DNA from 2 places in the Olleya sp. 1-3 genome. Region 2 is predicted to be linked to the other one. Evidence: riboswitches for the same ligand, from Rfam matches in the RefSeq annotation. Region 2 holds a riboswitch; the other holds the start of a gene.
What was found. A riboswitch is a leader RNA that binds a small molecule or an ion and turns the genes downstream of it on or off. The one in region 2 is predicted to bind thiamine pyrophosphate.

Region 1: it holds a riboswitch for thiamine pyrophosphate, as region 2 does, so the genes downstream of both, thiS (sulfur carrier protein ThiS) here and CXF54_RS15570 (TonB-dependent receptor) in region 2, are expected to answer to the same signal.

Annotation. Positions count from the first base shown of each region.
Region 1 covers NZ_PJBW01000009.1:49,244-64,969, reverse strand. Annotated here, with positions in the region: gene CXF54_RS10845 (OmpA family protein) at 237-2,099, shown strand; gene CXF54_RS10840 (TlpA family protein disulfide reductase) at 2,244-2,693, opposite strand; gene CXF54_RS10835 (thiamine phosphate synthase) at 2,694-3,338, opposite strand; gene CXF54_RS10830 (porin family protein) at 3,612-4,169, shown strand; gene CXF54_RS10825 (thiamine phosphate synthase) at 4,249-4,836, opposite strand; gene CXF54_RS10820 (LLM class flavin-dependent oxidoreductase) at 5,103-6,107, shown strand; gene CXF54_RS10815 (outer membrane beta-barrel protein) at 6,411-7,280, opposite strand; gene moeB (molybdopterin-synthase adenylyltransferase MoeB) at 7,546-8,604, opposite strand; gene thiH (2-iminoacetate synthase ThiH) at 8,604-9,716, opposite strand; gene CXF54_RS10800 (thiazole synthase) at 9,721-10,539, opposite strand; gene thiE (thiamine phosphate synthase) at 10,520-11,140, opposite strand; gene CXF54_RS10790 (thiamine phosphate synthase) at 11,137-11,736, opposite strand; gene thiC (phosphomethylpyrimidine synthase ThiC) at 11,844-13,703, opposite strand; gene thiS (sulfur carrier protein ThiS) at 13,762-13,965, opposite strand; TPP riboswitch at 14,060-14,154, opposite strand; gene CXF54_RS10775 (efflux RND transporter periplasmic adaptor subunit) at 14,310-15,726, opposite strand, start outside.
Region 2 covers NZ_PJBW01000058.1:554,188-569,913, forward strand. Annotated here, with positions in the region: gene greA (transcription elongation factor GreA) at 72-545, opposite strand; gene CXF54_RS15565 (hypothetical protein) at 699-1,142, shown strand; gene CXF54_RS15570 (TonB-dependent receptor) at 1,196-3,385, opposite strand; TPP riboswitch at 3,488-3,578, opposite strand; gene arfB (alternative ribosome rescue aminoacyl-tRNA hydrolase ArfB) at 3,700-4,107, opposite strand; gene CXF54_RS15580 (DUF4301 family protein) at 4,109-5,662, opposite strand; gene CXF54_RS15585 (AAA family ATPase) at 5,652-6,230, opposite strand; gene pnuC (nicotinamide riboside transporter PnuC) at 6,191-6,823, opposite strand; gene CXF54_RS15595 (thiamine-binding protein) at 6,807-7,067, opposite strand; gene CXF54_RS15600 (geranylgeranylglyceryl/heptaprenylglyceryl phosphate synthase) at 7,070-7,795, opposite strand; gene CXF54_RS15605 (4'-phosphopantetheinyl transferase family protein) at 7,792-8,418, opposite strand; gene ahcY (adenosylhomocysteinase) at 8,551-9,867, shown strand; gene CXF54_RS15615 (DUF1569 domain-containing protein) at 10,077-10,538, shown strand; gene rpmA (50S ribosomal protein L27) at 10,601-10,861, opposite strand; gene rplU (50S ribosomal protein L21) at 10,905-11,564, opposite strand; gene CXF54_RS15630 (DUF4199 domain-containing protein) at 11,732-12,223, opposite strand; gene CXF54_RS15635 (M16 family metallopeptidase) at 12,418-13,752, shown strand; gene CXF54_RS15640 (M16 family metallopeptidase) at 13,771-15,726, shown strand, end outside.

The DNA of each region.
Region 1 (15,726 bases), on a different contig from region 2:
ACAAAAACCAATAGTCTTACTAAATTTTATCAATAATTAATTACGATTCTTTAAACAAATGCTCTTGGTTTTATCAAATCCGTAATGCCCGATATCACTGGTCTCACATCGATTTTAAAATATTTAAAATAAATATTCATTGTTATAATCAGATGTTGTTTATTTGCAAGCCTTTTCAGAAAATTCGTATAAAATCGAATAATTTACTAAAGGAATAATTTATTAAAATTTAATTTATGAAACATTATTACAAGATTTTTACATTAACATTAATTTTTGGGTTTTGCGCACAATTAGCGTTTGCTCAAGATACTGAAAACCGTTGGTCTTTTGAGACTGGTTTAAGTACTATAGATCTTTACCCTGTTGGAGAGAACAGTCCTCAAGGTGATTATTTTGACGAGTTTTTTAACCTTAACGATCATTACAACTTAGGTTTTTACGTAGGTGCTACTAGAAATTTTACTAGTAACTTATCGTTAACAGCTAAAGGTACAATTGGTAAAATTAGTAAATGGGGAGATTTAGGTCAAGCTGATGAAAGCGTATTAGTTGATAACCTTAAATATTACGGACTTGATGGTATGTTAAACTATTCTTTTGGTCAAGGAAAATTACAACCTTTCGTAGGAATTGGTGGTGGTTATACTTGGATTGAAGAAGGTCTTTATAACACATCTACTGCAGATGCAACTAACAGTTTAATAGGTGCAGGAACAGCAAATGGTTCTGTAGGTATTAAATACTGGGTTAGCGAAAGATTTGGTTTAAAATTACAAACTACTTACAAGCATTCTTTTGAAGATTACTTACCTAAGCATTGGGATCATAACTTTGGTATTGTTTACAAACTTGAAAAAGGAGAAGACAAAACAATTGAAACTAAATCAGTTTCTCAAAACAAAAAACGTTGGTCTTTTGAGGCTGGTGTAGCTGTTGTAGATCTTTACCCTGTAGGAGAAAATAGTCCTCAAGGTGATTATTTTGACGAATTTTTTAACCTTAACGATCATTATAACTTAGGTGTTTATGCTGGTGTTACTAGACATTTTACAGATCATTTATCTGTAACTGCTAAAGGTACTGCTAGTGAGTTAAGCAAATGGGGTGATTTTGGACAAGCTGACGAAAGTGTTTTAGTTGATAATTTAAAATATTATGGACTTGACGGTATGGTTAACTACAGTTTTGGTCAAGGAAGATTACAACCTTTCGTAGCAATTGGTGGTGGTTACACATGGATTGAAGAAGGTCCTTTTAACACATCTACTGCAGATGGTACTGATAGTTTAATTGGAGCAGGAACAGCAAATGGTTCTGTTGGTGTTAAATATTGGGTTACTGATAATATTGGTGTTAACGTTCAAACTACTTACAAGCATTCTTTTGAAGATTACTTACCTAAGCAATTTGTACATAACGTTGGTTTAGTTTACAAATTAGGTTCTGAAAGAAAAGCTAAAGAAGTTGTAAACAATGATAGAGATGAAGATGGTGTACCAAACGATTACGATTTATGTCCTGATACATTTGGTTTAGCTGCTTTTGGTGGTTGTCCTGATACTGATGGTGACGGTGTTGCTGATAAAGATGATTTATGTCCTAAAGTAAAAGGTTTAATCGAATTTGGTGGATGTCCTGATACTGACGGTGACGGTGTTGCTGACAATAAAGACAAATGTCCTGATGTAAAAGGTACTGATAACGGTTGTCCTGCTGAAGTTAAAGAAGTAGTTAAAACTGTTATTAAATCTATTGAAGGAGAAAGAAAAGTATATTTCCCTTACAACAGTGCGGAATTAGATTTAAATGCTAAAGTTATTTTAGATGATTTAGCTAGCGATATGACTGCTGATGCTGCATACAATGTTTCTATTGTAGGTCATGCTGATAATAGAGGTTCAGTTGGTTATAATGATAACCTATCTGTAAGAAGAGCACAAGCTATTAGAAACTATTTAGTATCTAAAGGGTTTACTTCTGCTTCAATCTCTACTAACGGTGTTGGAGAAGCGCAACCAGCGTCTAATAACAATACAGAGTCTGGAAGAGCAATTAACAGAAGAGGTGTAATAACTATAAATATTTCTGCTAAGTAAATATTTAATTTATTGTTAATTAAAATTGTGCTATCATATTTATATGATAGCACTTTTTTTATGCGGTAAATTTAAGAATGGAAGTGTTGATAAAAGAGAAACTTCTATTTTATAATAGCGCAACAAATAAGTAAAAGAAATGTTTTATTTAGCCGTATCGTTGTGCACTAAACTTTCAATAGCGTAAAACAAGCGATTTTGAGCGTTTTCTTGAGATCCAAAAACAGAACGGAACAATTCACCTTTATCAGAAATTAACAGCCATTGTGGCGTACCTTCTGCGTTAAACTGATCATATACTTTATGGTTTTTATCGATGTAAATAGGAAATGGATTTTCACCACTAGTAAAAATAGCTTTAATAGAAGCTTTGCTACCTTCTCTGTTAACAAAATTACTGTGTATACCTATAACTTGAATAGAGGGGTAGTCTTGCATAAATTGATATGCTAAAGGTATAGCGCGTCCTGTGCAACCCAAACAATCATTATTATACATAATTAGTAACAAAACTTTGTTTTTATAAGCGGACATTAAATTTACTGATTCGCCTTCTAAATCCGTTACTGCTATAGTCTCTATACGTGTATTCATTTATTCAAAAGTATGACGCTGTTCTTGTGTTGACGATGCATTTAATAATTGATTAAATAACTTAATACTATCAAAATCTTGAGTGATTGCATCAGAAGCAGCAATACCCGAAATATCAGTATTTAAAAGCGGTGTTACATCTTGTAAGCTTACACCGCCATAAGCTAGAATTGGAGTCGGTGTTTTTAGTACATCAGTAATCGCAGTATAACCACTTAAACCTAAAGCAGTCTTTGTATTGTTTTCTGTATCAGAAGTTTTAAACGGTCCTAAATAGATATAGTTAATTTGATAATCTAATAGGTTTTCGCAATCTGCAAGGGTATTGGCATAACCTCCAATATTTTGCCAAGTATACAAATGCTTTTTGACAAAAGTTACTGTTGCCTCAGAGGCTTCTAATAACACACCATCCGCTTTTATATCTTTTGCTAGTTTATAAAAATCAGTTATAATCAATCTAGTTTGATAGTGCGTTGTAATTTTAATGACTTCCTTAGCTAATTTTAGATATTTTTTTTCAGAAGCATCTTTATAACGTAACACAACTAATTCTGCACCAGAAGTACAGGCTTTTTGTATGTTTTCTAAAATCTCTTTAGATGTGTTTCCTTGTGATATGTAATGTAATTTAGGTATAATCATGTGGTAATGTATTGCAATGCTTTAGCAGTTAGACAAAGATACTTTAGTTATGTGATAATAGAACGGTTTACAGTTTTAAAGTTGAATAAAATGAAAATGATTAACTAGTTATATTGTGAGACCTTAGACTTAAAACTAGTAATTAATAGCTACTAATCAACTGTTTTTTTAACACGTTGTTAAAATTGGTTAAAAAAGTTAAAGCTTTTATAATTAGCAAACTACCTGTTTAAAATCGTAGTTATTTGTTCTAATCAATTAAAACAATATATAATGAAAAAACTATTGCTTATTACCGTGATTTCTGTTTTAGCATTTACAAAATCGCAAGCACAAGATGTAAAATTTGGTGTGAAGTTAGGTGCTAATTTTTCTTCAATCTATGGAGATACTTCGGATGAGATTGAAACAATAACAAGTGTTATTAGTTTTGGGGCTTATTCTGAAATTGCTTTTAACGAAAAATTTTCCTTTCAACCAGAATTAATGTATTCTATTCAAGGCTTTAGTGTTGGTGATGACATTGTCACACTTAATTATTTAGGTTTACCATTAATGGGAAAATATTATGTAACCAAAGGACTAAGTTTAGAAGCTGGACCACAAATAGGTTATTTATTGTCTGCTAAAGATGAAGGTCGCGATGTGAAGGATAATTTTAAATCTCTTGATTATGGGCTTACTTTTGGTGTAGGTTATAAGCTTGAAAATGGATTAAATTTTAGTGCACGTTACAATGCAGGACTGTCTAATATTAACGACGTAGTAGGCTCCAAAGATAAATTTAGAAACGGTGTGGCACAATTATCTATTGGGTACTCTTTCTTTTAAAAGGATTTTAGTCACTATTATAATAAATAAAAAAGGCATTACAGTTTTAAACTATACTGCCTTTTTTTTTAGTTTTAAACTAGCTATAAAATTGTTTCATTTTATTAAAGAAAGCAATAGGCGTTTTACTACTCCAAATACCACCCAAAACACCAACACCTTTATAGCCTAAATTTGTAAACTTACTTATATTGTCCGCTGTAACGCCTCCCATACCAATTATTAACTTGTCAATAGCGGTAACATTAAAACCACGTCCACTAACGTTTGTATTAGAAATTGATGCAAAAACAGGGCTCAGTAAATGATAATCAAATTCAAAATAACAGTCTTCTAAATCTTTTGGATCATGAAAAGAAGAACTTATTGTTTTTCCAAATAAATTAAGATTTTTAAAATAACGACCAGGATTATCAATGTTATCTATTCTTGTTTGTTCCTGAAAATGAATGCCTTTTAAATTAAACTCATTAACCAACTCATGAAAATAATGCACGACAATTCTGTTGTGATACTGTTCTTCAATTGCATGTATATAGTCAACATGTTGTTTATAATCTTTATCCGGTTTTCTAAGATGAAAATAAGCTAAACCTTCTGCAAACAATTGATTAACAAGTTTAGCTTCGTTTGGAATATCCTTTTCAGGTGAAATTACAATAATCATTAGTCCTTAATTTATGGCATTAATTGGTAATTCTTCATTAAGACGCTTCATTTTAGCAAGCTTTAATTCAGTAAAAAAAAATAAATTTTCATCTTAATTTTATAAAGATACAATACCACAAGCATAAATCTAGTATTACAAATAGGTTAGAGGCATTATACCGTTAAACCTATCTAAAAAAGAAGGATAACAGTGTTACAATTGGTAAATTTGTAGTCTTAATTTTAGTTATCAATCAAGATAAACACAAACGATTGTAGACACCCATGGATACTCAAAAAACATTATATTCTATATTAGACCTTGCTTTAGTTTCGGAAGGTCATACACTTAAACAAACGTATGAAAATGCGTTGCAATTGGCACAAAGTGCGGAAGCTGCAGGTTATACTAGGTATTGGTTGGCAGAACACCACAATGCACCAAATATAGGTAGTAGTGCAACGTCAATATTAATTGGTTATGTTGCGCAAGGTACTAAAACCATTACCATTGGATCAGGAGGTATTATGCTACCTAACCATTCGCCATTAATTATTGCAGAACAATTTGGGACTTTAGCAACGTTGTATCCTAACCGTATAGATTTAGGATTGGGACGCGCGCCAGGTACAGATCGCGAAACAGCAGAAGCTATTAGATCAGATTTTATGTCTGCTGCACACGCTTTTCCAACTATGTTGGGACAAATACAACAATATTTTAGGGCAGATAATGCGACGTCAAAAGTACGTGCTACAGTAGCAGAAGGTGTAGAGGTGCCTATTTATATATTAGGATCAAGCACAGATAGTGCACATTTAGCAGCTAAAAAAGGATTACCTTATGCGTTTGCCAGTCATTTTGCAACAACACATTTATGGGATGCTTTGGCTATTTATCGTGAAGAATTTAAGCCATCCGAAGCACTAACAAAACCATATACAATTGTGGGGTGCAATGTTATAATTGCAGATACAGATGAAGAAGCAGAGCGGTTATCGACCTCGTTAATAAAGATGATCGTTGGAATATTTACAGGAAAACGGGATTATGTGCAACCACCAACAGCTATGACTAACGAGTTTAGAGATATTTTACAAAACCCTCAAATACACCAAATGCTTAAGTATTCTTTTATAGGAAGTAAAGCGACTGTTAAGGCGCAAATAAAAGACTTTTTAGACAAAACTAAGGCAGACGAGCTTATTGCGGTAAACAATATTTATGGCATAAAAGATCGTATAAAATCGTATCAATTATTTGCTGAAATAATGCAAGAGTTAAATTGATTTAAAACTTTAAATAAAAACATTTATAGTATTGTATTATAAGTTTTTATGATTTTCAAAAACAGCCTGTCAAGTATTAAAAAGGCATTACATTTTTAGCTATATAAACTGTTATTTGAGTGTATGCATTATTCCCATGACAATGGATTTAAAAGTATAAACACAATTTTGATTATGCTAATTTATACAATGTACTAAAAAAAGTAAAGCCCATTAAAACTAATGTTTAATGGGCTTTTATAGACTGTAACAAATTGCTGCTAATCCAAAATTTTATATAATAACATTATACAATTTTTGGGTTTACATGTTTTGTTTTTTAGTTCTAGTTTTAAACTTGTAAGTAATACCAAAGTTAACTCCGAAAGAAGAATATGGTACTTTTTGAGATAACTTTTTAGAGCTATCTGTGTTGTCATTTGCTAAATTGTCTACATAAGTAGTTTCCTTGTTGTAACCAGCAGGTAAATTATCAATAGTATATAAACCACTTACTGCCACAGTACCATCAGGTAACATAACATCTGTGTTAAATTCTGTGATTTCAGAATCTTTACGCTTTAAGCTAATACCGTAATATTCCGCTTCGACAAATAATTGAAAGTTGTCATTTAAGTTAAATTTATATCCTAAAGCACCAACAAATCCTAATGGGAAATGTCCATGAAAATCTTCTTTATAATTAGTCTCAGAGTACGATCCTAATGGTAAACCACTAGCATCTGCTTCTGCTTGAGAAAACACTGATTTGTCATAAATAACAGCTTCCGTTTTGCCCCCTAATTTTAATAATGCTCCAAAACGACCATAAAAGTTGTTTGTAAATTTATAAACTATAGATGTAGATGCTCCAAAAGCACGTGCTCTTGCAACTGCATCAACATTACGATTTGGAAGAGTAACCTTAGAAACAGTTTGATCTGTACCGTGTAAATAACCAATACCTAAATCTACTCCAAATGAGTCGTTAAAAAAGTAAGTACCTCTTATTTGTACGTTAGCACCTTCACCATAACTTCCGTAAGAATTTTCAGTTTCAGAAATAGTAACAGTTTCACCTAACTTCATTCCAGCACTATCAAAAGCATAACCTGTACTAAGTGACATTTCAAATTGAGAATAAGACACTGTGCTCAACATTAAAGCTGTAAACACAATAAATAAATGTTTCATAATTTTTTGTTTTGATTTATTAATTTTAGAAAAAAAAGATTGAAGCTCTAGGTTAATAAACCGTGAAATTCAATCAAAACAAATATACTTTTTTTACCAATGTAAGCCCCGTAAATGCTTAAACTCTTCAATAAATTGCAGTATGTTTTATTTTTTAACAATTAAATATAAAGACTATTAAAAATAGCTCTAATTTTTAGAGAATATTATCGAAATGAGGCAACTGTAAGTTGTGCTTTTTTTAGGAATTATTACCAGTTAAATTTTAAATGATAGTCCCTTTTAAAAATAGTAAAGGCATTTTTATAGTGTTTTGATTAAGAATATTAATTGCCTTTTTGGCGCGTACACCAGATTTGCAATACACAACTACTGGTTTGTCTTGAAATATTTCAGAGTTTCGGTGATGTAATTCTCCTAACGGAATATGTTGCCCGCCTATATTGTATAATGCGCGTTCTTCCGTTTCCCGAACATCTAATAAATTATATCTTTCGGGATGTTGTTGTAGTTGTTCTAGGGTAATACTTTTATGATTATCTGGTGTAATCCCACAAATAGCGTCGTAATTGGACTCTAAATCAGTTATGTTTATTGACATGTTTTTATTAAAATTCAAAATCAATTGCGTTATGATTAACGTGTTGTAGGTTAGTAGTTTGCCTGACAATACGTTGCCAATACCGCAGATTATTTTAATTACTTCGTTAGCTTGAAAACTACCAATTATTCCTGGTAAAACACCTAAAACACCAATCTCTGAACAGTTTGGTACTTCATTAGGGTTTGGAGCATTTGGATATAAACAACGATACGTTGGTCCGTTTTGATAATTGAAGACAGAGACTTGGCCTTCAAACTTAAAAATTGAACCAAATACCACAGGTTTGTTAGTTAAAACAGCTGCGTCATTTACTAAATAACGTGTCGGAAAGTTATCACTACCATCCACTACAATATCATATTTAGAAAATAAAGAGATGGCATTATCCACTGTTAATCGCTCTAAATGCGTTTCAAAAGTTATAAATGGATTTAATTGTGATAACCGTTTAGTAGCTATTTCAGCTTTAAGCTTACCCACATCGGCATAGGTATATAAGATTTGACGTTGCAAGTTGCTTTGTGCGATGGTGTCATGATCTATAACTCCAATAGTACCAACACCAGCAGCTGTTAAGTATTGTAATATAGGGCATCCTAAACCTCCTGCACCAATAACTAACACTTTAGCTTGCCTAAGTTTTAATTGCCCTTTTTGACCTATTTCATCTAAAATTAGATGACGATCATACTGTTGTTGTTCTTGTTTTGATAGTTCCATTATTTCCAATTATTTGCCCAATCTTTCCAAACTACTTCAAGACCTTTAGTTTTTAGCATGGTTGTTATTGCTTCAGTTGATCTTTCGTCAGAGATTTCAAACTGCTCTAGAGATTGAGGTGCTACCGCGTAACCACCCGGATTTGTTTTAGATTCCGCACTTATAGAAGTGATACCTAAATTGACAATATTATCTCTAAACACTTGACTTTCGCGTGTAGACATGGATAATTCTACATCTTCATCTAACAAACGGAAGGCACAAATTAGCTGTACTAAATCAGGATCTGTCATTTCTACTTTTGGCTCTAATCCTCCAGAATGTGGTCTTAACCTAGGAAAGGAGATGGAGTATTTAGTTTTCCAGTATGTTTTTTGTAAATAATTTAAATGAAGTGCAGTAAAAAAACTATCTGCACGCCAATCTTCCAAACCAAATAAGGCGCCTAATCCTATTTTATGAATACCCGCTTTACCCAATCTATCAGGAGTATCTAGTCTAAAATCGAAGTTAGATTTTTTACCTTTTGGATGGTGTTTTTTATATTCGTCTCTGTGATACGTTTCTTGATAAACTAATACGGCATAAAGTCCGATATCAATTAACGTTTCATACTCATCTTGAAGTAATGGTTGCACCTCGATAGTGATATTTGAAAAATGCGAACGAATAAGTTGCAACGCATTATCAATATAATTTACACCAACGGTTTTATTAGCTTCTCCTGTAACGAGTAAAATATGATCATAGCCTTTAGATTTTAAATACTCCACTTCCTTAAGGATTTCTGGATTTGTTAATGTTCTACGTGGAATTTTATTAGTCATACTAAAACCACAATAGGTGCAAATATTTTGACACTCGTTACTCAAATACATTGGTGCATACATTTGGATAGTATTACCAAAACGCTTTTTAGTTAATTGTTGACTTAATTGTGCCATTTGCTCTAAATACGGTTTAGCAGCAGGCGAAATCAGCGCTTTAAAGTCTTCTAAATCTCGTTTTGGTTTATTCAAAGCATGCAAAACATCCGATTCTGTTTTATCAAAAATGCTTTGTAACGTGTCTTCCCAATTGTACTTATCAAATACGTCTTTAAAACTGCTCATATGCTTAATTTAAGAAACTAGTTAGTGGACTGCTTGCCATAGCTTTTTTATTAATCACAGGTGCTAATTTGGCTTCGTAAGCTAATCTACCAGCTTTTACAGCAAGCTTAAAAGCTTCAGCCATTTGCACAGGGTTTTGAGAAACAGCAATGGCTGTATTAACTAAAACGGCGTCTGCACCTAATTCCATTGCAAAAGCAGCATGAGAAGGCGCACCAAGACCCGCATCTACAATAACGGGGACGTTACTTTGATCTATTATAATTTCTAGAAACTCTTGTGTTTTAATGCCTTTATTACTTCCAATTGGCGCCCCTAAAGGCATCACACATTGCACACCAACATCTTCTAATCGTTTACATAATACTGGGTCTGCATGAATATAAGGCATAACTACAAACCCTAATTTTACCAATATCTCTGCTGCTTTTAAGGTTTCGATTGGATCTGGTAATAAGTATTTTGGATCGGGATGTATTTCTATTTTAATCCAATTGGTTTCCAAAGCTTCTCTTGATAATTGTGCTGCAAAAATGGCTTCGTTTACATCACGAACGCCAGACGTATTTGGTAATAAATGTATATTAGGATGCTTTAAATGACTTAAAATATCATCTTGTTTATCTTTTACATCAACCCGTTTTAATGCTACGGTTATAAGCTCACTCTCTGAGGTTAATAAAGCGTCTTCCATTATTTTAGACGAACTAAATTTGCCTGTTCCTGTAAATAATCTGGAGTTAAATTGTTTATCTGCTATTTGTAACATAGTATGTATTATTTTCTTTTGATGACTATCTTGGTTATTGTGTGATGTCAGCATTGATTAATGTCTTAAAATTTAAAATTGAATTAAAATCACGAGTAATTTCGCCGGAAACAGCAATACCATGAACACCTGTTTTTATAATAGAGGAAACATCTGTTTGAATAATGCCACCTATAGCTATAATTGGTGTTTTGGTTTGTAATTGTTTTACTAATGAAGCATAGCCTTGTTGCCCTAAAACAGGACTTAAGTTGGCTTTAGTTTTGGTAAATCTATAAGGTCCTAAACCAATATAATCTACTTTTTTATCTATTAATGTTTGACAGTCTTCAAGTGTATTTGCTGTTCCTCCAATAATTTGCCATGTTTCTAAAGTCGCTCTAGCTATTAGTGGACAGGTATCTGATTTTCCTAAATGAACACCGTCTGCTTGGGCTTGAATAGCGATTTTATAATGATCGTTTATAATTAGTAAAACACCATGTTTTGAGGTGATTTCTCTTGCTTTTTTTGCGGTTTCTAGTACCACGTGGTTAGTCTCGTTTTTTAGTCGTAATTGTACTAAGTCTATTCCTGAAACGCAGGCTTTTTTAATGTTCTCTAAATGTTGGGTAGGAGAGGCGCCTTGCGATATATAATGTAGTTTTGGTATCATATTATTTTATTTAATACTGCCTTTTTTAATGCTATAAATTGATCAATAGGATTTTTTGTATTCCAAATACTCCCTAAAACTGCAACACCTTTAAAACCTAGGGATAATGCTTGCGGTATAGTGTTAACAGTAATACCTCCCAAAGCAATAATTGACTTATCAATAGCAGTAACGTCAAAACCTTTACCGGAATAGTCTTTTTTTGATATCGAATCAAATATTGGACTTAGTAAATGGTAATCCAATTGAAAAGAACAATTAGCCAATACTTCAGGATTATGAAAAGAAGCACTAATTGTTTTTCCAAATAGGTCTAAATTTTTTAAATATGGACCAGGATTATCGATATGATCTATTCTTTTTTGTTCTGTAAAATGAATCCCTTTTAAGGGGAATGTATTAACCAGTTTATGATGATGATGGACTACAATTTTATGATGGTATTTAGTCTCTATTTGATTTAAATACGAAACATGCTCTTGATAGTTTTTTAAAGGTTTCCTTAAATGAAAACACTCTAAACCATTATGAAACAATGTGTTTAATGTTTCAGTTTCTTGAGGCACATCTTGTTCTGGAGCAATGACAATGATCATGTGTTTTTGAGTTAAGGATTGCAATGAAAATCCTTTTGCTTTTTCTGCAAAAGATTGTAATGGAAAGCCTGCCCACGCTTTTTTTGCGTGGGAACTTCCTAATTATTTTATAGATATACTTCGGAACCTTTGGCTTTAAATTCTTTAGATTTTTCGTCCATTCCTTTTTGAATGACCTCGTTATCTACAATTTTGTTTTCGGCTGCAAAATCACGGACTTCCTGAGAAATTTTCATGGAACAGAATTTTGGTCCACACATCGAGCAGAAATGGGCGATTTTAGCACCAGCTGCGGGCAACGTTTCGTCGTGGTACTCTCTAGCACGTTCGGGATCTAATCCCAAATTAAATTGATCTTCCCATCTAAACTCGAATCGTGCCATACTTAGTGCATTATCGCGGTGTTGTGACCCCGGATGCCCTTTTGCTAAATCGGCAGCATGAGCAGCCAATTTATAGGTTACTACACCAACGCGGACGTCCTCTTTATTGGGTAAACCAAGATGTTCTTTTGGGGTTACGTAGCACAACATAGCGCAACCGTACCAACCAATCATGGCAGCTCCAATTCCGGATGTAATGTGATCGTAACCAGGTGCAATATCTGTGGTTAAAGGCCCTAATGTGTAAAAAGGAGCCTCGTCACAAAGCTCGATTTGTTTCTCCATATTTTCTTTAATCATGTGCATTGGTACGTGACCAGGACCTTCTATAAAGCATTGTACGTCATGTTTTCTGGCAATTTGTGTTAATTGGCCTAAGGTTTCTAGCTCGGCAAACTGCGCTTCGTCATTGGCATCTGCAACAGATCCAGGACGTAAACCATCACCTAAAGAAAAAGCGACATCGTATTGTTTAAGAATCTGGCAAATGTCTTCAAAATGAGTATATAAAAAGCTTTCTTTATGATGGGCTAAACACCATTTAGCCATAATAGAGCCACCACGAGATACGATACCGGTAACGCGATTAGCGGTCATAGGTACATAACGTAATAAAACACCTGCGTGAATGGTAAAATAATCAACGCCTTGTTCTGCTTGCTCTATTAACGTGTCTTTAAAAATCTCCCAAGTTAAGTCTTCTGCGACACCATTTACTTTTTCTAAAGCTTGATAAATAGGTACGGTACCAACGGGAACAGGGGAGTTGCGAATAATCCACTCGCGGGTTTCATGAATGTTTTCTCCGGTAGATAAATCCATGATGTTATCTGCACCCCAACGACACGCCCAGACTGCTTTTTCCACTTCTTCCTCAATAGAAGAGGTGACTGCCGAGTTACCAATATTAGCATTAATTTTAACCAAAAAGTTGCGTCCTAAAATCATAGGTTCGGCTTCTGGGTGATTAATATTGGAAGGTATTACGGCGCGACCTCTTGCAACTTCAGAACGTACAAATTCTGGTGTGATTTTATCAGGAATAGAGGCCCCAAAATGCTCGCCCTTATGTTGCTTTCTTATTTGGATCATCTCATCAATACGCTGGTTTTCGCGGATAGCAATGTATTCCATTTCTGGTGTGATAATACCTTGTTTGGCATAATGTAATTGGGTTACATTTTCTCCTTTTTTAGCACGTAATGGCTTTTTTAGTAGCTTAAAACGCATGTGGTCTAAACTTTTATCGTTTAGACGCTGATTACAATAGGTAGAAGAGTAGGCGTCTAATTGTTCTACATTATTACGTTGTAAAATCCAAGATTCACGAATGCGCTCTATTCCGCTATGGATATCGATTTGCTTGTTTGGGTCTGTATACGGACCCGAGGTGTCGTACACTGTTACTGGTTGGTTAGGTGTTTTCTTTTTAGTCATAGAATCCACGGTGTCGCTCAACTCAATTTCGCGCATAGCGACCTTGATTTGTGGGTGAATTTTACCACTAACGTAAATCTTTTTAGAATTAGGAAAAGGGTTTCTAGTAATGCCGCCTTGTTTAGGCGCAGTATCTTTGTTTTTCATCGTTTAAGGGTTGATTATTTTTGGTCTTTTATTGTATTGAAGTGTTTGAAAGTGGCTATTATCCGCCTTGAGTAGCTTTAATAATTAGCAGAGCATCACCATCATTAGGCGTTGTAGAGATCCAATCTGATTTGGTGATAATACTTTGATTTATAGCAACAGCAATCCCGTTAACCGAAATATCTAGTTGGTTAATTATTTGGTCTAGTGTGACCGTAGATTGAAATTGGTACGTGATGTTATTAACCTTTATGTTTATCATATTAATTACAATTTAGAAGCATAAAAGCTTCAGTTATGTAAACAATAAAGGATTGAGAATGGTAAGAATTGAAAATAGAGGAAGTGTACAGTAAAAAATACTGTTAACTTTTCCCTACGTTGGTATTAACCAAATCAGGTTCTAAGGATTTTTCTCAAACTAATTTAATAGCTACTCCTAAAGTTTACTGTAACAAAGCTAGTAATTTGAATTTGTAATTAGTTACAAAATGAATAAATTTTAAAATTTATTTTAATTCTGTATAATTGAAACACATTCGTAATTTAATTGTTTGTCTCTTTTAAATTCCGAATTTATATTTGTTAATTAAAGTTGCAATAGTATTAGTTTATGGTTTGTCTTACCTCTCCACAAGTCAGCATTTTACCTCCAAAATAAGGGTTAATCACATTTTCCTTTTTACTCAGCCAATACACCCCTTTATTATTGTCTCCCATTGGACAAAACTGGTTATACACTTTTTCGTTTATTCCAAAAACTTTGATTACCTCTGTTAATTTCGAAGATAGATCTTTAAAATGGCCTCTTATATCTTCAATTTCAGAAGTGTTTGAAAGTAACGTAGTAACAGATTTTAGTTCTTTTTCAAGTGACATCCATTGTTTATGCGCCTCTTGGCTTGTTAGTAATGTCATGTCTACTTTAGGCAAATCATTTAGTAGTTGTTTTGATTCTGCTTTAATAGTGTTTATATCATCTTTAAGTAAGGCCTCTTTCAATTGGATATAATCATTAAAGACAACTTTTAATTGGTTTTGAAATTGTTTTGAAACGTCTATTCGTTCCGTATTAGCTCCTTTTTGACGCGTTGTATTTGTGGTAGTTTCCATTCCTAAATGGCCTTCATGTCCCGTCATAACTTTACCTCCTTTTTTATTCATCATAGATTTTTTGCCTTGTAACTGTGCAGCAGCATCCACTGTAAAGGTTCCGTTGGTTACCACTTCATCACCAGTGTTTAAACCTTCTAAAACTTGATACTTATCACCAATTTGAGTACCTAATGTAATTTCACGCATTTCAAAAACAGGTTCATTTGGATTCGATTTAATATAGACTACAGAGCGTTTTCCTGTCCATAACACGGCTGTTGTTGGTATAGATAAAACATCGGATTTACTTGCAGTGATTCCTTTTATTTTCCCTTCTACAAATAGACCAGGTTTTAATATTTGGTCTTTGTTATTAAGTACTACTCGTAATTTTACAGTTCTAGTTCTAGTATCTAAAATAGGATCTATAAAATCTACAGTGCCTTTAAATACTTTATTCGCGTAAGCATTAGTCACAACGTGAATATTTTGTCCTTTTTTGAATTGACTAATTTGGTTTTCATACACATCAAAGTTCGCCCAAACTGTTGTTAAATTAGAAACTTTAAAAATGGGTTTTCCATCCATAATATGTGCGCCATCACTCACTGCAATTTCTGTAACAACACCAGATACATGAGAATAGATTGTAAAACTTGTTTTTACTTGTCCCGTTTTTAAAACGTCGTCTAATTGAGAACCATGAATTTTCCAGTTTTTAAACTTGTTTTGCACTGCTTTGTATAACTGTGGCTGGGATGCTCTAATACTATACGTCGTTATCAATTCTTGCTGCGCTGCAATTAAATCTGCCGAATAAATTTTAGCAATAGCTTGTCCTTTATTAACCTTTTCGCCTAAAGACTTGACATATAATTTTTCTATTCTTCCGTCAAAATGCGCAGGTTGTATGGCTGTATTGTCTTCG
Region 2 (15,726 bases):
CTTTGTACAAAAACAGGAATCTTTTTTATTTGAAATGGTTTTCAGCTTAAGCGAAATAAAACACCATTTATTTATCTACTTATTTCGACAATATCAAATTTAATAATACCGTTTGGCACTTGTATTTCTGCAACGTCCCCAACAGTTTTACCAAGTAAACCTTTCCCAATAGGACTGTTTACAGATATTTTTCCTGCTGCTAAGTCTGCTTCACCATCGGCCACCAAAGTATAATTCATCTCCATTCCATTAGTTTGGTTTTTGATTTTTACTTTTGATAAGACCAATATTTTTGACGTATCCATTTGAGACTCGTCAATAACACGTGCTCCTGCCATTTGATCTTCTAATTTAGCAATACGCATTTCTAGCATACCTTGCGCTTCTTTAGCTGCATCATATTCGGCATTTTCACTTAAATCACCTTTATCTCTTGCTTCCGCAATAGCTCTTGATGCTTTAACACGCTCTACATCCTTAAGTTGCTTTAACTCTTCACGCAACTTTTTTAATCCTTCTGCTGTATAATAAGATACTTTACTCATATTTTTTTCGTTTAAATAAAAAGGCGCTAAAACAATTTAGCGCTAAACACAAAAATCTCGTCGACACGAGATTTTGCATTACAAATATACAAAATATTTAACTCAACATTGTAATTGTTGTAAATTGCAATCTTAAAAAATTATTAAATTTATATGTTAAGGTCTATAGCTACAATAATATTCTGCTTTATATTAGTCACGTCTTGTCAAAAAAATGACGATAATGATACTAATAACTTTATCCCCAATATTGCATTTGACACTCTAAATTCAATAAATACAACACTACCACAATACAACTCCTTACAGTTTCCTAGCAACCACTTAGTACTTAACGGTTTTGGCTATAAAGGTATTGTAATTTATAATATTGGTAACAATATGTACACTGCTTTTGAAATTACCGATCCTAACCACGTCCCTTCCACTTGCTCTAAATTAACGGTATCTGGTATTACTGCTACCTGTAACTGCGAAGATGGAAATTCTTATAACATTGTAGACGGAGCACCATTTGATGGAACCTCTGGGCAATTTGCATTAAAACCTTATTTTGTTGAAGTTAACGGAAGTGTTATTAGAGTTTATAACAATTAAAAAAGCACCTCAAATTTGAGATGCTTTTTACTGGTTTACTTAAAAATTAGTGATTAAAATTTTAACGTTGCACCAACTAAGAAGTTAGTCGTTGCTTGTGGATAATATCCAGCACCTTCTATAGTTGTTGTTGTATTTGGATTAGACCATGTATCGTCATAGGTATAGTAATATCCATTAGACACATACTTTTCTCCAAAAATATTATTTACTAGTCCTGAGAACAGGATAGATTTAAAAATTTTATTTGTTTTAATCTCGTAGGTTACATTAAAATCGTTAACAAAGTAGCTGTCTAATTTTGAGGTATCAGAATCTGTGTTACCCATAAATTGTTCTCCCACAAACTTACTTAAAAGTGAAAACTGCAGATTATCCATTGGTTGAAATACAAATGCATTTGAAGCCACTACATCCGGTGAAAAAGAAATATTAGTCTTCCCTAAATTTACAAGTCCACCATCTCTATTTATAATCGTTTCGTCATTTTTATTTGAGCTAAACGTTACGTTAGGCTGAATAGAAAATTGATTACTTAATTTTACTACTGCTTCCAACTCGATTCCTAAACGTGAGCTTTTTCCAGAATTATCTCTGATAAACGATCCTACATCATCAATTGCTCCTGTTAGCACCAATTGCTCATTATACAACATGTAATAAGCATTCGCATTAAAAATTAAGTTTTTACTTTTGTATCTCCATCCTAGTTCAAAGTCATTTAATTGCTCTGGTTTAATATCTGGATTACTTTCAAAATCACTTCTACTAGCTTCTCTATTTGCTCGTGCATAAGAGAAATAAAAGTTATTACTAGGGTTTAAATTATAAGATAATCCTGCTTTAGGGTTGAAGAAATTATAGGTTTTATCTATTTCAAATAATACTAAGTCAGAACTAATACCGCTAGTATCATAATTTACACTTCTAAATTGCAAATCTCCAAACAGGCTTAACTTATTATTTAATTGGTACGTCGCTTTTGCAAACGCACTAAAATCATATTTATCACCATCACCCTCATAATAACGGTCTCTAATCTGGCTATTACTTGCGTATTGAGACCAGATTACTTCTCCAAAATGCTCACCATGGTAAGAACTGTAAAACACACCCGAACTTAAATTTAAGTTGTCATCTTTGTAATTAACACTAGCATTTAAAACATAAAAATTATTATCTAACCAACGTCTTCTAATTACATCAGTCTCGTTGATGGTTTCGTTCCCTAAAGTGATTGGATCAAAACCGTAAGTATCAAAATCTTCGTCTTCTTTATATTGTTCAAAATACCCACGTCCGTAAGTGTAATTTAAACCTAAATTAGTAGACCAATTATTATTAAATTTTTGATTCCAATGCAATTGGTAATGATCTTGTGTGTAATTGTCTACTTCGTTATCATAATAACGTGTAATACCATCTTGATCTTGATATTCTCCTGAAGGATTAAATGTTCTATCCTCTTTAAGTTTGTCTATATCTATACCATTCCAAGCTTGATAGGTAACTTCTTTACCACCAAAAGTAACCGCTTTAATAAGTGTATTATCATCCACATAAGTACCCTGAAGGAAGTACGATTTTAAATCTGACGTCGCTCTATCAATATAACCATCAGAATTAATTTGAGATAATCTACCTGAAATCTCTACATGGTCATTTAATAACCCTGTACTATATTTTACGGTATGCTTTCTGGTATTATAGCTTCCAAAGCTATTAGAAACTTCTCCCTTAGCTTCCTTTGCAACTGCATCTGTAAGCACATTAATACTCGCTCCAAAAGCACCTGATCCATTTGTAGATGTACCAACACCACGTTGTAGCTGTAAACTTTCTACTGAAGAAGAAAAGTCTCCTAAATTAACCCAAAATGTTCCTAGACTTTCTGAATCATTATACGGAATACCATTAATAGTAATATTTGTTGATTGCGCACTTACACCACGAACACGGATTCCAGTATATCCAACTCCTGCTCCGGCATCACTTGTAGTTACAACAGATGGTAAATAATTTAAAAGAATAGGTATATCCTGACCTAAATTACGTTTTTCTAAATCTGCTTTTGTAACATTAGAGTGTGTAATTGGCGAATCTGCCTCTACCCGAATAGATTGAATTAAGACTTCGTCTAGTTTGGTAATTTTTGTTGAGTCTAAGGTAACTGTTTTTTGGTCTTGCCCGTAAGCACTGGCCGATAACACTAAAAGTGTTAAAAAAAGAAATAAATTTTTCATTACGATTAAAATGATAATCGAATAAAAAGAGGTGATTATTCTTAATTGTTATTAATTAGTTTTTGCAACACTTAGACTATCTAAGTATCACTTAGTAACACAATAAAATGTGTTTCAAATTCCTAAACAGCATTACCTGTTCTAGGTTCAATGGGTATGATCTCAGCCGATATAGGCACCCCTTTTATGAGAACGCTGCAAAGGTAGATTAGAATTTTGATTTATGAAATAGCAATCTAACTTTTTTTTAAAATCTACAAAAACCAGCAAATATTAATATTGCAATTACACAATTAAGCCAATTTTAATAGTCTTTAATCTAAGCTTGGCTTTCTGCGACTATTTTTTAGATCAGAATTATATTTCTTATTTTTCAGACGTTTTCGGATAACCGCTCTCGGAATTTTAGTTGGTTTACGCTTGGCATCGACATGTAATGCACCTTCCAGAATGGAAAAAGCACGTTTTATTGCAATGCCTTTATTTTTTAACTGGCTACGACTTTCTCCACACTGCAATATCAAGACCTGCTCTTTAGTTAACCTCTTAGATAGGTTAACTAAAATTAACTCTTTTTGTTCTTCAGTTAATACAATTGATAGACTTACAGAAAAACTAAGTTCTATTTTTGTCGCTACTTTATTTACGTGTTGACCACCACTTCCTGAGCTGCGGATAGCTTTTAATTTAAACTCTTTTTCTAAAGCAACTTTATCTAACATATTAAGTGACTTGGTGTGTCGGTTTTAATAAATCGTTTACCGTTTTTACTGGGTTAAAAGTCACTAATGGCACTTCCACAAAAATAGTATTCCAATTAGACATACTTCCATTCCAAAGCCCCGGTAATTCAAGAGCCTTAATATCCTTACCTACCTTAGTTTTCATAGTAATAAAAGCTGTTTGCTGATCTACAAATTTTTGTAAATCATAAACTTCTCCTTTATAATTTTTAATACTACAAACTAAATCAACAGGGTTAAAATGTGTCGCTTTTTTAAGAATGCTTTTCTGAGATTTTTCTTTTTTATTAATTTGAGCGGACTCCACAATTTGTAATGACAAGTTAGCACCCTCATCCTTTACCCAAAACGGACCTCCTCCTGGTTCTCCTTCATTTTGAACCATTCCACAAATACGAATCGGTCTGTCTAGCTTACTTTTTAAGTATTCAATTTGATATTGCTTAGAATATTTCTCAAACTCAGAAGAAATAACAACATTCATTTTTGAAATTAAAAACTCTGCAATCTCAACAATATCATTATCAGACAATTCTTTTTCGTCTAAAGCTTTAGCGTATTTAAATGCTTGTTCTCTTACTTCAATCAGCAAACCTGCTAGCATCTTTTTAGACTTAGCAACTTCAAGCTCATATTCATGAACAACAACATTATCAATGTTTTTCACAAATATTATATCTGCATCAAATTCGTTTAAATTTTCAAGTAATGCACCATGTCCTGAAGGTCTAAAATACAACTCATCGTTTTCTTCACGTACAATTTCATTTTTTAAAGTAACAGCAATAGTATCTGTAGACTCTTTTTGATATGAAAATGACACATCAAATTTAGTCTTTGTTTTTTCCTCTACAATTTCCTGTATTCTCTCAAATTCTTCATGAAATTTATCCTTATGTTTCTCAGAAATTGTAAAATGAAGTGCTGCTTTACCTTTTACAGAAGCGTACAACGCTGCTTCAAATAAATGTTCTTCAAAAGCACTCGCAAGGTGTTTTTTATAGTTATGAAACGGCAGTAATCCTTTAGGGAAATCACTAAAATACAATTGATCGGCTTCCATTACTGCTTTTATAAATGCGTATAATTTCTGATCATTACTAGATTTTTTATCTATTTTATTATTGTCTTCTAAATATTGAATTACCAATTTGTAAAACGGCAATTTCTCTAAACCAATAAAAAACAAGGATAATTCTGACGCCTTATTTTTATTGATGTATGCATTTATACTTTGCTTTTTGGGCTTATAGTCTTTTAAAAACTCAAACAAAAACTTAAACATTCTAGTTGCTGCACCAGAAGCAGGCACAAATTTTACAACCTTTAAATCGTCTTTTCTTGAATCGTAATGACTAATTAATTGAGATGCCTTGTCGTAAGAAAACTGGAGTATGCCATCATCTATAGTTGCTGCTCTTTCTAAATTAATAAAAGGCAACCCCGCTTTAAGTAGATTTAATTGTTGCTCTACTTTTTTTTGTGTTAGCCCTTTTTGATTGATAAAATCTAAATCTTTTTTATTAAACTGCATCTCCAAATTTTTCTAATAATAAATCTATATGTTTTATAGCTAACTCTAATCTCGTTTTTTTATCTCCTTTTAATAACACATAAGGTTTTTTATGTTTTATTAATGCCGACTCAAACGCTTTAAACATAGCTTCTCGCTCTTCGGGCTTATCACGTAAGTCATCTGCCTCCCAAGGGGTATCAATATACGTTAAAAAGTATAAATCATATATATTTTTTAAAGCATATTTCTCAAGTGTAGGATCACAGATCCCAGAGTAATACGCTTCAGAATACACTTTAGTTTCCAATAAATCTGTATCACAGATTAAAACAGAGTCTGTTTTTTGAGCCAAATTATTCTCTAATGCCATTTGCCCGATTGCGATTGGCAATAAATCTTTAGGCTCACAGGTTTTACGCTCGTTATTCCATTTGTTTTGCAAATAATCTCTTGCATACTCTGGCACCCAAACCGAGTGGTAATGGCGTGCTAATTGTTGCGATAATGTTGTTTTACCCGTTGATTCTGGACCAAACAGCACAATTTTTATACAGTTTGCGGGTTGCTGTGTAAGTACTTTTTCCATGCTATATAGCCATAAAAGGCAATGATTGTAAATCCGAAATACTGAAAGGAAGTAAAGGTAAATCCTTTATAAAAATATAAAGGCACTGAGATAACATCTCCTATTATCCAAAAAATCCAATTTTCAATTTTACGTTTAGCCATTAACCACATACCTACAAAAAAGATTGCAGTTGTTATTGTATCCACGTAAGCTACCCAACTAGTCCATTTATCAAACCATTGGTATACAAAGTAAACAAAAAACAAGGTTCCTATAAATATAAAAAGACTCGTTTTTTTCTCTTTAGGTGTTGTTCTAGAAATTGGTGTCACGTGACTATCATCTACCTTCCTTGTCCAAATATACCATCCATAAACACTCATTAAAAAATAATAGGCGTTTATCATCATATCCCCCAATAATTGCCATTTAAATAATAAATAGACAAAAATTACGGTACTTATCATACCCGTTGGAAATACCCAAATTTTATTTTGTTTAGAACACCAAACAGACAAAAAGCCAAAAATGACTGCAATAATCTCTAAAACAACATCTGCTGTTTCGTATTCTAAATACTGTCCAAAAAGAAAATTAAAAATGTGGTTCATACTCGCTTCTATCTGTTTTTACCACTTTTATTGTTAGCACACAAATGTCTTGATTTTCAAAAGAAGCTTTAATTTTTTCATTTAAAAAAGGCATCAACTGGTCAAATTCACCAAAAATCTGAGTACTTAAAGGATTTTCTAATACCGTAAATTTTGACGCTCGTAATGCTTTTATAAAATCGATAACATGTTGTTCAAAATCATCACTTAATGGTGACAAGGTTAAGTCTACTGAGATATTCATTTTTACAATCTAATATGGTTAAAAAAATCTATGTTTTCTTCAAAAGCGGTCCCTATGACCACTAGATCCGCACCTGCTTTATAAGCATCGTTTAGTTGCTGTTTACTTCTTATTCCGCCACCAACAATTAGAGGTATAGTTAAATCTTGCTTCACAAATTTAATCATTTGTAAAGGCACGGGATGTAAAGCACCACTACCAGCTTCTAAATAAATAAGCTTTTTACCTAATAACTCGCCAGCTTTAGCTGTATCTGCAACTAAACTGTGTAAAGCAGTTGGTATTGGTTGGGTTTGAGTTACTTTTTGTACCGCGGTTTCTTTTCCATTTTCAATTAAAATATAACCCGTAGGAATCACCTCTAGATTGGTGTTTTTTAAAATGGATACAGCTTCAATTTGTTTTTCGATTAAGTACTTAGGGTTTCGTCCCGATATTAATGACAAAAACAAAATAGCATCAGCATCTTTAGAAATTTGCGTGACATCTCCAGGAAATAGCACGATGGGTAATTTAGTTAATGGTTTTAAAGCTGACACTAATTTTTGCGTCACCTCCACTTCTACTGTGCTTCCACCTACAAAAACATGAGTGATGATGGATTGATTAATTTTGTGAGCAAATTCAGAAATTAGATTAATTTCAAATTTATCCGGATCTATTAAAATTGCTAATAATTTTTCTTGTTTCGCTGCTGCGGAAAGTATGTCGTTGTAAACACTCATTATTCTATTACAAATGCACAAGTGAATCCCTCAAATTCCAAGTAATTGGCAGTATAGCGTTTTTTTAATCCTTTATAATCTATCCAACATATAGTCTCAGAATCTGCCATAGTAAATGGTATTACAAGAAAATGATCTCTAAATAACATACCTGGTGTGGCAAACAATTTATAAAGCGATTCTTTAATACCCCAAATAACAGTTAGCTTATTAATATAATCTGAAGCTTCTTTATTTAGATAATCAAACTCATAAGTAATAAACTTTTTAGCGATAACTTTAATTTTATCACGTTGGCGCTCAATATCAATCCCTACCTTACTATCACTTATAATCACGCCAGAAAACGTAAAACTATGTGTTATTGAGATTTGTTTTCCGTCTTTTAAATGCGGTTTTCCATTAGTATCATAAAACAGATCTTGATCTGTATAACCAAATGCTTTTAATAGGTGACGGACACTTAAAAAGCCACGCTGATGCAGTTGACTTTTCATACTTAAAACACGCGTCATACTTTCAGGTTTCAAGTCTAAACCACTGATTAATTGGTCATAAGACTCCTCAATCTTCCAGATTTTAACAGTAGTTTGTGAGTTAGGAGTAATGGTTTTATATAGAGGCATTTAATATTCTAAAATCTATTAGTTATCTTTGCATCGCCTAAGGCGAGTTACGCTTTTTTGTTAAGCGAATTTAACAATTTTAAGCAGTATTACCCAAAGGTGTTTCATTTATAAAAAAAAGAGATAAATAATATGAGTACAAAAAACGTTGCTTACGTACCAAACAAGGTAAAGGACATGTCGCTTGCGGCTTGGGGAAGAAAAGAAATTATTTTAGCTGAAGCAGAGATGCCAGGTTTAATGAGTTTACGTGAAGAATACAAAAACGAGCAGCCTTTAAAAGGAGCGCGTATTGCTGGATGTTTACACATGACTATTCAAACGGCAGTTTTAATTGAAACTTTACAAGCTTTAGGAGCTGAAGTTACTTGGAGTTCTTGTAACATTTTCTCTACACAAGACCAAGCTGCTGCTGCAATTGCAGATGCAGGTACGGCTGTGTATGCTTGGAAAGATATGACAGAAGAAGAGTTTGACTGGTGTATAGAACAAACTTTGTTCTTTGGTGAAGACCGTAAGCCATTAAACATGATCTTGGATGATGGAGGAGATTTAACTAATATGGTATTAGATAAATACCCTGAGTTATCTGCAGGAATTAAAGGTTTATCTGAAGAAACTACAACAGGTGTACATAGATTATATGAGCGTGTTAAAAATGGTACATTAACAATGCCAGCTATTAACGTAAACGACTCAGTAACTAAATCTAAATTTGATAACAAATACGGATGTAAAGAATCTGCTGTAGATGCTATACGTCGTGCAACAGATATTATGTTAGCTGGTAAACGTGTAACCGTTTGTGGTTATGGTGATGTTGGTAAAGGTACTGCTGCCTCTTTTAAAGGTGCTGGTAGTATTGTAACAGTAACTGAAATTGATCCAATTTGTGCACTACAAGCTGCAATGGACGGTTTTGAAGTTAAAAAATTAGAAACAGTTGTTGGTAACAGTGATATAGTAATTACTACTACAGGAAACAAAGATATAGTACGTGCTGAGCATTTTGAGGCAATGAAAGACAAAGTTATTGTAGCAAACATTGGTCACTTTGATAACGAAATCCAAGTAGGATGGTTAAACGAAAAGCATGGCGATACTAAAGATACAATCAAGCCACAAGTTGACAAATATACTATCAACGGAAAAGACATTATTCTTTTAGCTGAAGGACGTTTAGTAAACTTAGGTTGTGCAACTGGACACCCTAGTTTTGTAATGAGTAACTCATTTACTAACCAAACATTAGCTCAAATCGAACTTTGGAAAAACAGTGCAGCATACAAAAATGATGTATATATGTTACCAAAGCAATTAGATGAAAAAGTAGCTAAATTACACCTAGAAAAGATTGGTGTAGAATTAACAGAATTAGCACCATACCAAGCAGAATATATTGGTGTTACTGTTGAAGGACCATACAAGCCTGAGCATTACAGATACTAATTACAAATCTTCGCGAAAGCAAAGCATTTTTAATTATAATAAAAAAATCCCAAACTTCACGGTTTGGGATTTTTTTTATTTCTGGAACTTTTTATTGGCATAAAGCCAATAGAATCTTATGACCTACCAAACAACCCTGTTTATTTCTGTATTTGGAATTTAATTTCTAATCTATAAATTGTAACTTACCTAGCATAAACATAAAAATTATGACCTTAAAAAAGCTAACCACAGTGCTTGATACATTAGAATTTCACATTCAAAATCAAGACACTTCTAATACAAAAATCTCAAAAGAGAACGTAGCTTGGCATATAGACCATAGTCTTAAAGTTATAAATAATGTGAGTACCGCTTTAAAAACATCAGACCCCAATACTTACTCTAATAATTTTAGTCTGTTAGGCAAGGTGTTTTTTACGTTAGGATTTTTTCCAAGAGGAAAAGCAAAAGCTCCAAAACATGTAAAACCACCAGAAATCATCCTTAAAAAGGACCTTATAGCTCAAATAAACGAAGCGAAAGCTAATATCGGAACAATTAGTAGCTTAGACAAAAACGCACACTTTAAACACCCGATATTTGGAAATGTTAACACTAAGAGAGTTCCTCGTTTTTTAATTATACACACAACACATCATTTAAAAATTATAAATGATATTCTAAAATAATGGGCATAAAAAAAACCCTTTCCAATTGGAAAGGATTTTTATTTTTTTAGGATGTAAAAGTATTAAGCTAAAAAAGGCTCAATAGAAACGTAAGACTTGTTGTCTCTTTTCTTTGTAAATTTTACTAAACCATCTACTTTAGCGTGTAAAGTATGATCTTTTCCTTGGTATACATTTTCACCTGGGTGATGTGTATTACCACGTTGTCTTATGATAATGTTTCCAGCAATAGCAGCTTGTCCACCAAATATCTTAACGCCTAAACGTTTTGATTCTGATTCTCTACCATTCTTCGAACTACCAACCCCTTTTTTGTGAGCCATGATCTTAAGTTTTTAAATTGTTATACTTAAAGTGATTTAGCAATTACGCTTTACCACCATCTAATTCGTCTTGCCATTTCTTTAACTCATCCCACTTACCATCAGCAGCTAATTGTGCTTGTGCTGGCCAAGTATCAGTTACGTGATTACCACGTACACCTGAAATGATTTCAGAAATTTTAGCTGCATCAGTTTTAGCTAATTCAGCAAAAGTAGCGATTCCTGCTGCTACTAACGTCTCAGCAATTTTTGGTCCAATACCTTCAACTTTTTTCAAGTCATCAGCTTTCCCAGTTGCTTTAGCAGCCTTCTTAGGTGCAGCTTTAGCTTCTACTTTTTTAGTTTCTTTTTTCGGAGCAGCTTTTTCAGCTTTCGCTGTTGGCTTAGCTCCTGAAGCTACTATACTTTCAATAACAATTTCAGTTAAGGCTTGTCTGTGTCCGTTTTTCTTACGGTAACCTTTTCTTCTTTTCTTCTTGAAAACAATAACTTTATCACCTTGAAGGTGCTTTAAGACTTTTGCACTTACTTGTGCTCCGCCTATAGCTGGGGCGCCTACAGTTATGTTAGAACCATCTGCAATTAAAAGGACATTGTCAAAAGACACTGCTTCTCCTTCTTCTGTTGCTAAACGGTTAACAAAAACTTTTTGGTCTTTTTCAACTTTAAATTGATGCCCTGCTATCTCTACAATTGCGTACATAGCGTAACGTTTTTATTAATTAATTTATATAAAATAATCTCATTTTCCTGAGAAAACGGATGCAAATATACTTCTAATTAATTAATATACAAACGTTTTGTGTACTTACTACTAATATTTTTAATCCATATTACTTTCAACAGACTAAAATACATAAAATTAATAGTTTAGGATACCTTCTTTAAAGTAATTTCTCCATCTCTTTTACCTTCTGCATTTGGCGTATTTCGGCTATCTTTAAACAATTGCATAAACGTCAACGTTAATACTACTGTTGTGCTAAAGCCCATTATTGCAACTACAAAAGTTACCATACCAGCACCAACATTATATTGCCCTTCAAAAACTTCTAATAATTGTGCTAAAAATAAAGGATTAACTTCTGTTGCGTACAGCAAGAAAAAAGCTGAAAAAATTAAAGTACCTACAAACCCTGCAATTAACCCCTGTTTAAAACCATTGGCGTATGCAAACTGCTTACCTACTTTTATTTTGTAGTACTTAATAACTTCATAAATACCAAAAGCAGTAATTAATCCATTACCCAAACTAAATATAGGATTGGTATGTAAATTAAACAATGCTAAAAATAAAAAGTACGCAATTAGAGAGGCACTTATAACTATTCCAAATCGTATTGGGAGTGTGACATTTTTCATATTAAATAAATTTTATTGGTTAATAATCCTTTTAAATTTCGTGAAAACAAAACAAAATTTTTATAATTTGATGTTAATTTTTAGCACTTTAGCTATCAAAAACTACTTTCTATTGCTATTTTTGTAATAATTGTTGTAACAAAAACTTACAATGGTATACTAATACTTAAACTGATAAATTAAACAATCAAAACATGAAAAAAAGTTTATTCTCATTAGCTGCTTTGCTTTTAGCTGGTTTTACTGCTACCGCACAAGAAGTTAAGTACGAAGAGCTTGATTTAGATAACGGTTTACACGTTATTTTACATCAAGACAACTCTGCTCCGGTAGTAACTGTAGGCGTTATGTATGACGTTGGTGGTAAAGATTTAGGAGGAACACCAGAAACAGGTCTAAGAACAGGTTTTGCTCATTTTTTCGAGCATCTTTTATTTGAAGGGACTCAAAATATAGACCGTGGCGAATGGTTTAAAATTGTATCTTCTAACGGAGGAAGCAATAATGCCAATACCTCTTTAGACAGAACGTATTACTACGAAGTTTTTCCATCAAACAATTTAGAGCTTGGGCTTTGGATGGAGTCAGAGCGTATGCTTCATCCTGTTATTGACCAAGTTGGTGTAGACACACAAAATGAGGTTGTAAAAGAAGAAAAAAGATTACGTTATGACAACTCTCCTTACGGTCAGTTTTTATTTGCTGTAAGCGATAATTTATTTTCAAAACACCCTTACAAGAATAAAAATATTGGAGAAATGTCTGATTTAGACGATTCTACTTTAGAAGAGTTTAAAGCTTATTTCAAAAAATGGTACACACCAAGCAATGCTGCTTTAGTTATTGCTGGAGATATTGATGTTGCAGAAGCAACACGATTAGCTAAACTTTATTTTGAAGAGATTCCTGGCGGAGAAGTACCAGTAAGAAATTTTCAAAAAGAAGATCCTATTACTGAAGCTTTAGAAGCTACTTTTTACGATCCAAACATACAAATACCTGCTATTATTACAGGATACAGAACTCCAGGTTTTGCAGAGCGTGACTCTTATATCTTAAACATGATCTCTACCTATTTAAGTGATGGTAAATCTTCTAAACTTTACAAAAAACTAGTAGACGATAAAAAAATGGCATTACAAGCAGGTGCTATTAACATACCACAACAAGATTACAGTATTTATGCTATTTATGGTTTACCATTAGGCGAAACATCTTTAGAAGCATTACTTGCAGAAATGGATGAAGAAGTTGTAAAGCTTCAAACTGAGTTAATTTCTGAAAAAGATTTTGAAAAACTTCAAAACAAATTTGAAAACCAATTTGTTAATTCAAACTCAAGTGTACAAGGTATTGCGGCGTCATTAGCAACAAACTACATGTTATATAAAAATACAGACTTAATTAATTCTGAAATTAATATATACAGAAATGCAACAAGAGAAGACATTCAAGCAGTTGCTAAAAAGTATTTAAACCCAAACCAACGTGTTGTTTTAGAGTACTTACCTAAAAAAGACGAAAAATAAAAAGAAATTTTAATAGATATGAAAACAAAAATAACAGCCTTATTAGCGGTATTGTTTATATCAATTTCGGCATCAGCCCAAATTGACAGATCTAAACAACCAAAACCAGGTCCAGCTCCAGCAATTACATTGGAAATACCTGGAGAATTTGAATTAAAAAATGGCCTTAAAGTATTAATAGTAGAAAACCATAAATTACCAAGAGTATCTTACTCTTTAACAATAGACAACCAACCCATTACAGAAGGTAACAAAGCAGGGACATCTGCAATGTTAGGCGCTATGTTAGGTAATGGAACAACCTCTATTGCTAAAGATGCTTTTAACGAAGAAATAGACTTTTTAGGTGCTAGACTTAACTTTAGCTCTGACGGTGCTTTTGCAAGCGGTCTTTCAAAATACTCTGATCGTATCTTAGAGTTAATGGCAGATGCTGCTATAAACCCTTTATTTAATGGTGAAGAATTTGAAAAAGAAAAAGAACGTGTTTTAGAAGGTTTAAAAAACAGCGAAAAAAGTGTAGATGCTGTCGCTGGACGTGTTGGTAGTGCTTTATCTTACGGTGTAAAACACCCTTACGGGGAATTTATCTCTGAAGAAACAGTAAACAACATCGACCTAAATAATGTTCGTGCTTTTTACCAAAAATATTTCAACCCAAACAATGCATATTTAGTAATTGTTGGTGACGTAGATTTTAAAACAGTTGAAAAACAAGTTAAAAAATATTTCAAAAAATGGGATAAGGGTATTGACTTTTCTACAAACTTAATAACACCAAGTCCTAATGTTGCAAACACACAAATTGACTTTGTGGATATGCCAAATGCGGTACAATCAAACGTTGCTTTAACTAACAATGTTGTGTTAGAAATGAATGACCCTGATTACCATGCGGTATTAATTGCAAACAAAATTTTAGGTGGTGGATTTAACAGTTACCTAAACATGAACTTACGTGAAGCTAACGGTTGGACATACGGTGCACGTTCTAGTATTGGAACATCACGTTATGGTGCCTCTAGATTTTCTGCTAGTACAGCGGTTAGAAACATGGTAACAGACAGTACTGTAATTGAAACTTTAAAAGAAATTAAAAGAATTAAAAACGAACCAGTAACTGCAGAAGCTTTAGCAAATGCAAAAGCTAAGTACGTTGGAGATTTTGTTTTAGCTTTAGAAAGCCCTCAAACAATAGCTAGATATGCTTTAAGAATAAAGTTAAACAAATTACCTAGCGATTTTTACAAAACGTATTTATCTAAAATAAACGCAGTTACTATAGAAGATGTACAACGTGTCGCTAATAAATATTTCAAGCCAGAAAATGCTAGAATAATTATTGTTGGAAAAGGAAGCGAAGTAATCTCTGGATTAGAAAAAACCGGAATCCCGATTAACTATTACGACAAATACGCTAACCCAGTTGCAAAGCCAGAATTTTCTAAGCCAATACCTGCAGGTGTTACTGCTAAAACGGTATTAGACAACTACATTACAGCAATTGGAGGTACTAACAATATCAACATGGTAAACTCTGTAAAAATGGACGGTGATTTTGTTATCCAAGGTGCACCACCATTAACTGTAGAGTTAAAGAAAACTAAAGACAATAAAGAGTCTATGGAAGTTGCTATGCAAGGTATGGTAATGATGAAGTCTAAATGGAACGGTACTGAAGGTTACAGAGAGCAACAAGGTCAAAAAATGCCTTTATCAGAAACTGAAGTATCAGACAAAAAAGCTGAAGCTGGAATGTTCCCTGAAACTAAATACGATATGGCTAATGTAACATTAGTAAGTATTGTAGATATTGATGGTGCAGATAGCTATAAAGTAAAAGTAGTCAAAGGAGACGATGCGTCTTACCGTTATTATGATGTTGCAACAAACTTGTTAGTTCAAGAAGAAAGCACAACTGAGGCTCAAGGTAAAGAAATGACAACAACAGTAAAGTATGATAACTATTCTGAA